One region of the Streptomyces sp. NPDC002884 genome, then DNA from elsewhere that is predicted to be linked to it. Evidence: riboswitches for the same ligand, from Rfam matches in the RefSeq annotation. Region 1 holds a riboswitch; the other holds the start of a gene.
The links. A riboswitch is a leader RNA that binds a small molecule or an ion and turns the genes downstream of it on or off. The one in region 1 is predicted to bind ZMP and ZTP.
Positions count from the first base shown of each region.

Region 2: another riboswitch for ZMP and ZTP. It lies ahead of ABT070_RS11580 (glycine hydroxymethyltransferase); the one in region 1 lies ahead of ABT070_RS29570 (bifunctional 5,10-methylenetetrahydrofolate dehydrogenase/5,10-methenyltetrahydrofolate cyclohydrolase).

Region 1 covers NZ_JBEOVB010000018.1:50,323-55,078, forward strand. The annotation lists gene ABT070_RS29560 (antibiotic biosynthesis monooxygenase family protein) at 1-221, opposite strand, end outside; gene ABT070_RS29565 (MFS transporter) at 344-1,558, opposite strand; gene ABT070_RS29570 (bifunctional 5,10-methylenetetrahydrofolate dehydrogenase/5,10-methenyltetrahydrofolate cyclohydrolase) at 1,979-2,845, opposite strand; ZMP/ZTP riboswitch at 2,869-2,957, opposite strand; gene ABT070_RS29575 (GNAT family N-acetyltransferase) at 3,017-3,514, opposite strand; gene ABT070_RS29580 (PPOX class F420-dependent oxidoreductase) at 3,511-3,918, opposite strand; gene ABT070_RS29585 (aromatic acid exporter family protein) at 4,252-4,756, shown strand, end outside.
Region 2 covers NZ_JBEOVB010000004.1:329,224-333,979, reverse strand. The annotation lists gene ABT070_RS11590 (2'-5' RNA ligase family protein) at 1-75, opposite strand, end outside; gene trpS (tryptophan--tRNA ligase) at 253-1,266, opposite strand; gene ABT070_RS11580 (glycine hydroxymethyltransferase) at 1,347-2,798, opposite strand; ZMP/ZTP riboswitch at 2,839-2,927, opposite strand; gene ABT070_RS11575 (glutathionylspermidine synthase family protein) at 3,273-4,460, opposite strand; gene ABT070_RS11570 (hypothetical protein) at 4,493-4,756, opposite strand, start outside.

The DNA of each region.
Region 1 (4,756 bases):
ACGGGCTGGTCACGCCAGTGCTCGCCGGCGTAACCGACCAGGTCCTGCTCGCTGCGCCAGCGACTCACGTACAGCAGCGAATCGGGCGGCGCGAGCAGGACCTCGTGGCCGACGAGCCCTGGGTGGCGGCCGGGAAACTCGCGCACCGCGGAGACGATCATGTCGCGGAATTCCTCGAACCGTTCAGGACGTACGCGTGCCTCACTCACCCTGATGATCACGGTCGTCAGCGTGTCACGCGAGCAGACGCGGCGCCACCTTCCCGCCGACTGCTCCGGCGCCCTCCCCTCGCCGGGATCGGGCCGTTGCCCGCGGACCGGACGCCGGTACGAGACGGCCGTCGTCAGGCCGCCGGGACCTGTCCGACCTCCGTCGAGGCCTCGGCCCCCGACGAAGTGATCACCTCGGATCCTCCGCTCCCGCGGTCCGTGAAGCCGCTGAGGAGGGCGAGTCCGAGGCCGCCGGCGGCGAGGGTCGCGCCGACCAGGGCGGGCGAAGCCCAGCCCCAGCCCGCCGAGATGGCCAGGCCGCCGAGCCAGGCGCCGCCCGCGTTGGCCAGGTTGAAGGCGGAGTGGTTGGAGGCCGCCGCCATCGTCGGGGCGTTCTTCGCCTTGGCCATGAGCAGCATCTGCACGGGTGTGGTGACCAGGGCGCCCATCGCGCCCATGAACGCGAGTGTCACCAGGGCGGGAACGGTGCTGTGGACCGTGAAGTAGAACGTCACCAGCGCCGCGCCGAGCAGGGCGAGCCCTCCGTACAGCGTCGGGCGCAGGGCACGGTCGGTCAGCGGGCCCGCGATCAGCGTGCCCACCGTCATTCCGACGCCGTAGAGCGCGAGGACCCAGGTGGTGGAGGAGTCGGAGAAGCCGGTCAGATGCGTCAGGATCGGCACCAGGTAGCTGTAGACGGCGAAGAAGCCGCCGAATCCCACGACGGCGATGGCCAGGCCGAGCGCGACCTGCCTGTTCGCCATCGCCCGCAGCTCGTGCCGGATGCCGGCCTGGTCGCTGCGCGGGTGATGGGGGACGAAGGCGGCCAGCGCGGCGAGGGCGACGAGACCGATGACGGCGACCGCGCAGTAGGCGTACCGCCAGCCCAGTTGCTGCCCGAGGGCCGTGCCGGCCGGGACGCCGACGATGTTGGCGATGGTGAGTCCGAGGAACATCCTCGACACGGCCCGCCCGGCTCGTTCGGGGGCGACCAGCCGGGAGGCGACGACGGCGCCCACGCCGAACAGCGCTCCGTGGGGCAGGCCCGCGAGGAATCGTGCGGCGAACAGCAGACCGAAGCTGGGCGCGAGGGCGGACGCGACGTTGCCGACCACGAACAGCCCGGACAGCAGGAGCAGGAGTCGCTTGTGGGCGATGCGCGCGCCCATGCCCGTCAGCAGGGGGGCGCCGACGACGACGCCGAGCGCGTAGGCGGAGACGATGTTGCCGGCGTGCGGCACGGACACGCCGACCCCGTCGGCGATCTGGGGCAGCAGCCCCATCGTGGCGAACTCGGTCGTACCGATACCGAACGCGACGAGTGCAAGGGCCAGCAGGGCCAGTGGCATGGAGCGGGAGTACCTTTCGCGGGCGGCGGTCCGGATGCGGCGGAGCAGGCGGGACCACGGGTGTCCTGCTCCTGTGGCCAGTCGCGCCGGCCACCGTTGCCCGGTGCGCCCCCCAGGACAGGGGAGGCCCACAAGCAATGCAGCCGCGGCACGGGCTCACGCATTCCACGATCGGGCGACAGGAATTATGGCCTCCGTCACACTCCGCCGGGCGGACTCCCCCGACCTCGGCTCCGTGCGAGGTGCTTCGTGCTCCGTGCGAGGTGCTTCGTGCCCCGTGGCCGTGCGAGGTGCTTCGTGCGAGGTGCTCCGGGCTCCGGGCCGGCAGCCGGCCCGGGGCGCTCCGTCGGTGAGGTTGCCCGGCCGGCCAGGGGGACGGGGCAGCGGGTGGCCGGCCGGGGTGTGCGCTCGGGGAAGCGGTCAGTGGTGCTGGAATCCGAGCTGGTTCGCGGCGGCGTCCACGGTCTGGGCGAGCAGGACCGCGATGGTCATCGGCCCGACGCCGCCGGGCACCGGGGTGATCAGACGGGCCCGGGTGAGGGCGGTGTCGAAGTCCACGTCGCCCACGTTGCCCGGGTTGTACCCGGCGTCGATGACCACCGCGCCGGGCTTGACGTCCTCGCCCCGGATCAGCCGGGGCCGCCCCACGGCCGCCACCACGACATCCGCTTCCCGCACGATCGCCGGGAGGTCCGCCGTGCGGGAGTGGCAGTAGGTCACCGTCGCGTCCTGGGCGAGCAGCAGCATCCCCACCGGTCTGCCGAGAATCGCGCTGCGGCCCACCACGACGGCGTGCTTGCCGGTGAGGTCGACGTCGTAGGCCTCCAGCAGTCGCATGATCCCGCCCGGGGTGCAGGACACGAAGCCGGGCAGCGCGAAGCTCATCGCGGCGAAGGAATGCGTCGTGACCCCGTCGACGTCCTTCTGCGGGGCGATGGCCTCGAACGCCGCTCGCTCGTCGATGTGCGGGCCGCAGGGATGCTGGAGCAGGATGCCGTGCACGTCCGGATCCTCGGACAGGCCGGCGAGGGTGTCGATCAGCTCGGCCGTCGTGGTGGTGGCGGGCAGCGCGATGTGCCGGGACCGGATGCCTGCCTTCGCGCACCGCGCCCGCTTCATACGGACGTACGTGACCGAAGCGGGATCCTCTCCGACCAGCACCGTCGCCAGACAGGGACTGGTCCCCGTGCGCCGTGAGATCTCCGCAGCCTTGGCGGCAGCCTCTTCGACGATGCGTCCGGCAGGGCCGGTGCCGTCCATGAGCTGGGCCGTCCGAGTCAGGGACATGGTTGCCCTCCGGGGTGTGGTTGACCACTCGCCCAGGCGCACGGCAACAACGACGTCTCGTCAGACCGCTCCCCGGTGGTGCTCCACCTCAGCGCCAGTCACGGCCCACTCGCACTGTAGTGGACGGCGTACGGGCACGCGCCGGCCGCGAGGACGAAGGGCTGTGGCCAGTCACACGGCACGCTCCATGCAGATCAGTTGGGCCCGTGTCTCCCACGACTCGACGACGGTGAAGCCGAAGCGCTCGTACAGGGCGACGGCGCTCGTCCGCCACCTCCACACCGACAGCCGCACCGTCTTGACGCCGTTCTCCGCGGAATGCGCCAGCGCGGCACCGACCAGGCCCGACGCGACACCCCGGCCCCGGAATGACGGGTCCGTCCAGAGTCTTTTGATCTCCGAGCGCCCGTCGACGGGGGCCGTCACCACGAGGCAGCCCACGGCCGTGTCACCGCTCAGGGCCATCAGCACGACATCGTCCGCGAACGCGGCCCACGGGTCCGCGATCTCTGCCCGGTAGCGCTCCGGAAGCCCGTCCACATCCGCCACGCCGACGCCCTTCTCGGCCTCCGTCCGCAGGTGGTAGGCCGCCAGCAACTCGGCCAGCCGGTCCGCCGAAGGTCCCTGACCCGACCGGCGGACGATGACGACCTCGCGTCGATCGGTCATCGCGCCGGCGTCACACGGCCCGTACCGGACCCCGGCCGGTCCTCGAAGCCCCAGCTGTGGATCCGCCTCGGGTGGACGCGGATCACCTCCTCGCTGAAGTGCGGCCCCAGCTCATGGGGACCGGTGTGGAGTTCGGCCTCGCCACGGATGTCCACACCGCGCACCTTCCAGGGCTGCAGGCTCACGATGTCGTCCACGACGAGCGCGACCTTCGGGTTCTTGCGAAGATTGCGCCACTTCTTCGTCTGTCCCATCGCGTACCCGCCGATCAGGATCGTGCCGTCCTCCTGCAGGAAGAACGCCACGGGATTGGCCTGCGGCTGCCCCGACGGGTCGACCGTCGCCAGGCGCCCCAGTCGCTGTGCCACCAGGTACGCACGCTCGGTCGCGCTGAATTCGGTCATGGCAGCAGCCAAGCACGTCCCCTGCCACGCGCGCATCGGATCAGGGACCTAGGTCCGGGGGCTGAGCCCGGGTCCGGCGAGGCGCCCGACCCGCACGATCCTGACGTCCTGACGGGCTCCTGGGCCGGCCCCTTCCGCCGCGCCGGCCGCGCCGGCCGCGCCGGCCGGCAGCGGGCAGACGGACGCGGTGGGCGGGAGACACGTCGCGCGGAGACCCGCGGGAGTGGGGTCGGCTCGTAATCTGGTCGGGTCTCATCGCCTGTGGGAGGGGAGTGTGCTCGTGCCGCCGTACGGGGCAGGGACTTCCGGCCTGGCCGCATGATGCCGTCGGCCGTGACCGCCCTCGGCCGCCGGGGACACCTGGTGTCCGGCGGCCTGCGCCGGGTGAGCGCGCAGGAGGTACGCGGCGGCGCCCGGATGGTCGTGTGCGCCACGCTGTCGTGGTACTTGTCGGTCGAGGCGGGCATCAGCAGTGCCCCCGTCGCCGCAGTGCTGCCGGCGGTGTTCACCCTGTCCGGGATCCCGCTGTGGGCGCCCCGGCTGGGGCTCTACCGGCTGGGCGGTGTCCTGCTGGGGGTGGGCATCGCGGCGGTCGCCCTGCGCTGGCTTCCCGTGTCCACCCTTTCCCTGGCCCTCGTGGTGAGCGCCGGATACCTCGCCGGTCTGCTGCTGCGCATCGACGGGGTTCCCAGTCCGCAGGTGCTCGTCAGCGCCGTGCTCGTCTTCGGTGTCCCCGTCTCCGGCTACCCGGAGCAGCGCGTCCTGGAGAACCTGGTCGGTATCGCGGTGGTCGTCCTCCTCGGCCCCCTGCTGTGGCCTCCCGACCCCTGCCGCCTCC
Region 2 (4,756 bases), on a different contig from region 1:
CAGGCGCCGCTCCTGGAGCAGGCTGCCGTGAGGCTCCGGGACCGCGATCGACACGCCGATCGTTACGGTCCCCACGTCTTCTCCTGTCGTCATGTCGTCATGGCGGGGTGTGTTGCCGGGTTCGTACTCAGTCGTACGGCTATCGACTGTACGGCCACAGCTGTCCTGTGGGCAGGCGCAGGGAAAGTGATGTGCAGCGCTCTGCCCGGAGGAACAGGTGTGCGGTGCGCCCCGAGTGCTTCCGAGCGCCGCTCAGTGCTTCGCGGGCAGGAAGCCCACGCGCCCATAGGTCTGCGAAAGGGTCTCCGCGGCGACGGCACGCGCCTTCTCCGCGCCCTTGGCCAGGATCGAGTCGAGCGTCTCGGGGTCGTCCAGGTACTGCTGGGTACGGTCCCGGAACGGCGTCACGAAGTCGACGACGACCTCGGCGAGGTCCGTCTTGAGCGCGCCGTACAGCTTGCCCTCGTACCGCTGCTCCAGCTCGGCGATGCCGGTGCCGGTCAGCGTCGAGTAGATGCCGAGCAGGTTGCTGACGCCGGGCTTGTTCTCGGTGTCGTAGCGGACGACCGTGTCGGTGTCCGTGACCGCGCTCTTGACCTTCTTCGCGGTCGCCTTCGGGTCGTCGAGCAGGTTGATGAGGCCCTTCGGCGTGGACGCCGACTTGCTCATCTTGATCGACGGGTCCTGGAGGTCGTAGATCTTGCCCGTCTCCTTCAGGATGTGCGGCTTCGGGATCGTGAAGGTCTCGCCGAAGCGGCCGTTGAAGCGCTCCGCGAGGTCGCGGGTCAGCTCGATGTGCTGGCGCTGGTCCTCACCCACCGGGACCTCGTCGGCCTGGTACAGCAGGATGTCCGCGACCTGGAGGATCGGGTACGTGAACAGGCCCACGGAGGCGCGGTCGGCGCCCTGCCTGGCGGACTTGTCCTTGAACTGGGTCATCCGGCTCGCCTCGCCGAACCCGGTGAGACAGTTCATCACCCAGGCGAGCTGGGCGTGCTCGGGGACGTGGCTCTGGACGAACAGCGTGCAGCGGTCCGGGTCGAGACCGGCCGCGAGGAGCTGGGCGGCGGCCAGCCGCGTGTTCGCGCTGAGCTCCTTCGGGTCCTGCGGGACCGTGATCGCGTGCAGGTCGACGACCATGTAGAACGCGTCGTGGGTCTCCTGGAGGGCCACCCACTGGCGGACGGCGCCGAGGTAGTTGCCGAGGTGGAACGAGCCTGCGGTGGGCTGGATTCCGGAGAGCACGCGGGGTCGGTCTGAGGCCATGCTCATCATTGTCTCAGAGCGCGGAGACCGCCCGGAACGGGTCCCGGGCGGCCACGGGGCCGCCCGGGGTGCCGCCGGGGTCAGCCGAGGTCGATCTCCGGGTACAGCGGGAAGCCCGCGACCAGGTCGGTCGCCCGCCGGGAGATCTCGTCCGCGACCTTCGCGTCCAGGACGTGGGCGGCCTTCGAGGGGGCGCCCGACTTCGTCGTGCCCGGCTCCGTCGTGGTGAGGACCCGGTCCATCAGGGCGGCCACCTCGTCCATCTCGGCCGTCCCGAGACCCCTCGTCGTCAGCGCCGGCGTGCCGACGCGGATGCCGGAGGTGTACCAGGCGCCGTTCGGGTCGGCGGGGATCGCGTTGCGGTTGGTGACGATGCCCGAGTCGAGCAGCGCCGCCTCGGCCTGGCGGCCGGTGAGGCCGTAGGAGGAGGCGACGTCGATCAGGTTCAGGTGGTTGTCCGTGCCGCCGGTGACCAGGGTCGCGCCGCGCCGCGTCAGGCCCTCGGCGAGGGCGCGGGAGTTGTCGACGATGCGCTGGGCGTAGTCCTGGAAGGACGGCAGGCGGGCCTCCGCCAGGGCGACCGCCTTGGCGGCCATGACGTGCGGCAGCGGGCCGCCGAGGACCATCGGGCAGCCGCGGTCGACCTGGTCCTTGAGGGAGTCGTCGCACAGGACCATGCCGCCGCGCGGGCCGCGCAGGGACTTGTGGGTGGTGGTCGTCACGATCTGGGCGTGCGGGACCGGGTCGAAGTCGCCGGTCAGGACCTTGCCCGCGACCAGGCCGGCGAAGTGGGCCATGTCGACCATGAGGGTCGCGCCGACCTCGTCGGCGATCTCGCGCATGATCCGGAAGTTCACCAGCCGGGGGTACGCGGAGTAGCCCGCGACGATGATCAGCGGCTTGAAGTCGCGGGCCGAGGCACGCAGCGCCTCGTAGTCGATCAGGCCGGTGGCCGGGTCCGTGCCGTACGAACGCTGGTCGAACATCTTTCCGGAGATGTTCGGGCGGAAACCGTGGGTGAGGTGGCCGCCCGCGTCCAGGGACATGCCGAGCATGCGCTGGTTGCCGAAGGCCTGGCGCAGCTCGGCCCAGTCGGCCTCGGAGAGGTCGTTGACCTGGCGGACGCCGGTCTTCTGCAGGAAGGGGGCCTCCACACGGTCGGCGAGGACGGACCAGAAGGCGACGAGGTTGGCGTCGATGCCGGAGTGCGGCTGGACGTAGGCGTGACGGGCGCCGAAGAGCTCGCGGGCGTGCTCGGCGGCCAGCGCCTCGACGGTGTCGACGTTGCGGCAGCCGGCGTAGAAGCGGCGGCCGATGGTGCCCTCGGCGTACTTGTCGCTGAACCAGTTGCCCATCGCGAGGAGGGTGGCCGGGGAGGCGTAGTTCTCCGAGGCGATCAGCTTGAGCATCTCGCGCTGGTCGTGGACCTCCTGGCCGATGGCGTCGGCGACGCGCGGCTCGACGGCGCGGATCACGTCGAGTGCGGCACGGAAGGCGGTGGACTCGGTGGAGAGGGACTGCTGCTCGGACATGTCGTCGGCCTCCGGGGGCGTGGCGTGCGGTCACGGTTCTCGGTCTGGCCCAGGCGCACGGCACTCTTCGCTCACAGGCCGCTCCCCGATGGTCCGTCCCATCCCAGCGCGCCAGTCACGGCCCGCTCGCCAGCCTACCGGTCACGCCCGAATCCCAAGGTCCGGCGTCCACCATGCGAGCGACGTCGGACCCGCGCAGGAGCCCGCCTCCAGTGGATCCGGAGCGACCCCGGATGTGGATCCGGAGCGACCCCGGATCCGGCGGCCGGAGGAGCCGGGAGGCCGGGGGCGAGGGGCCGGGGGCCGTGGGCCGGGAAGCCGGGGGCGAGGGGGCCGCCGGGGGCGAGGGGCCGGGGGCCGTGGGGAGCTAGGGGCCGCCGGGAGGCCGGGAGGCCGGGAGGCCGGGAGGCCGGGAGGCCGGGAGGCCGGGAGGCCGGGAGGCCGGGAGGCCGGGAGGCCGGGAGGCCGGGAGGGTTAGAGGATCACGTGGGGTAGGAAGCGGGCGTACTCGTCCGTGACCGGGCCGCTGGACTCGCGGATGCCGAGACCGGCCGACTCGTCCTCCACCATCCACGCGCCGAGCACGACGTGGTTGCCGTCGAACGCGGGGAGGGGCGCCAACTCCTGGTAGCAGCGCGCCTCGTCGGAGTGCGGGGCGGGATCGCCGCCCGGTTCGTGCAGGGTGACGCCGGCGCCCTCGCGGCCCAGCAGCGGCTTGGCCGCGTAGCCGGTGGTGGTCGCCAGTTCGCGGGGGCCGTCGAGGTAGGCGGCGAGGAGGTTGGGGTGCCCCGGGTACAGCTCCCACAGGACGGCCAGCAGCGCCTTGTTGCTGAGGAGCATCTTCCAGGCGGGTTCGATCCACATCGTCGTGCCGGTGCCGCCGCCGTTGTCGAGGGTGTCGAGGACATGGCCGGCGAAGCGGTCGGTGGTCAGCCACTCCCAGGGATAGAGCTTGAAGCAGCTGCGGATGAAGCGGAGTCGGCGGTCGACGAAGCGGCCGGACAGCGAGTCCCAGCCGATCTCCTCCATGGAGATCCAGTCGGTGTCCAGGCCCGCCTGCTCGGCGGTCTCCTTGAGGTAGGCGACCGTCATGAGGTCCTCGCCCAGCTCGTCCTGCGAGGAGTGCGCGAAGTGGAGCGGGCTGCCGGGCGGCAGCAGGGGAGCCTGCTTCTTCCAGGCCGCGATCAGCCGTTCGTGGAGGGAGTTCCACTGGTCGGCGCCGGGGAATCGTTCCTCCATCCAGAACCACTGGGGGGAGGCCGCCTCCACGAGGGAGGTGGGGGTGTCGGCGTTGTACTCCAGGAGTTTCGCCGGGCCGGTGCCGTCGTAGCGGAGGTCGAAACGGCCGTAGAGGGACGGGAGTTCGGCGCGCCGGTGCCAGGCCTCGGCGACCGCAGCCGCGATCCGCGGGTCGGTGATGCCGAGGTCGGCGAGGCGGTCGGACTCGACGAGGTGGGCGGCGGCCGCCAGGCACATGGTGTGCAGTTCCTCGACGGTCTCCTCCAGCGCCTCGACCTCGTCGAGGGTGAAGACGTAGTACGCGCTCTCGTCCCAGTAGGGGCGCAGGCCCCCGTCGGGGTGGCGGGTGAGGGGGTAGACGAGGCCCTGGTCCTCGACGGTCCGCTGCCAGTCGGGGCGGGGTTCGATGCTGTGACGTCGCACGGTGCCGGTGTCCTGTTCAGCCGCTCGGGCGCTCAGCCGCCGGAGCTGCCCTTGCCGACGCCGCTGCCGCTGTCACCGTCACCGCCGAAGCCGTTCCGGTCGACCCCGCTGCCACCGCTGCTACTGCTGCCACCGCTGCTGCTGGTGCTGCTGGTGCTGCCGCTGCTGCCGGTGCCGCTCGAGCCGGTCGAGCCGGTCCCCTTGCCCGGCTCGGTGAAGGAGCCGCCGTCGACCCAGGAGCCCTTCTTGTCGCCGCCGTAGTACCAGGCGTCACCGGAGACCTTGCCGGCCGTACC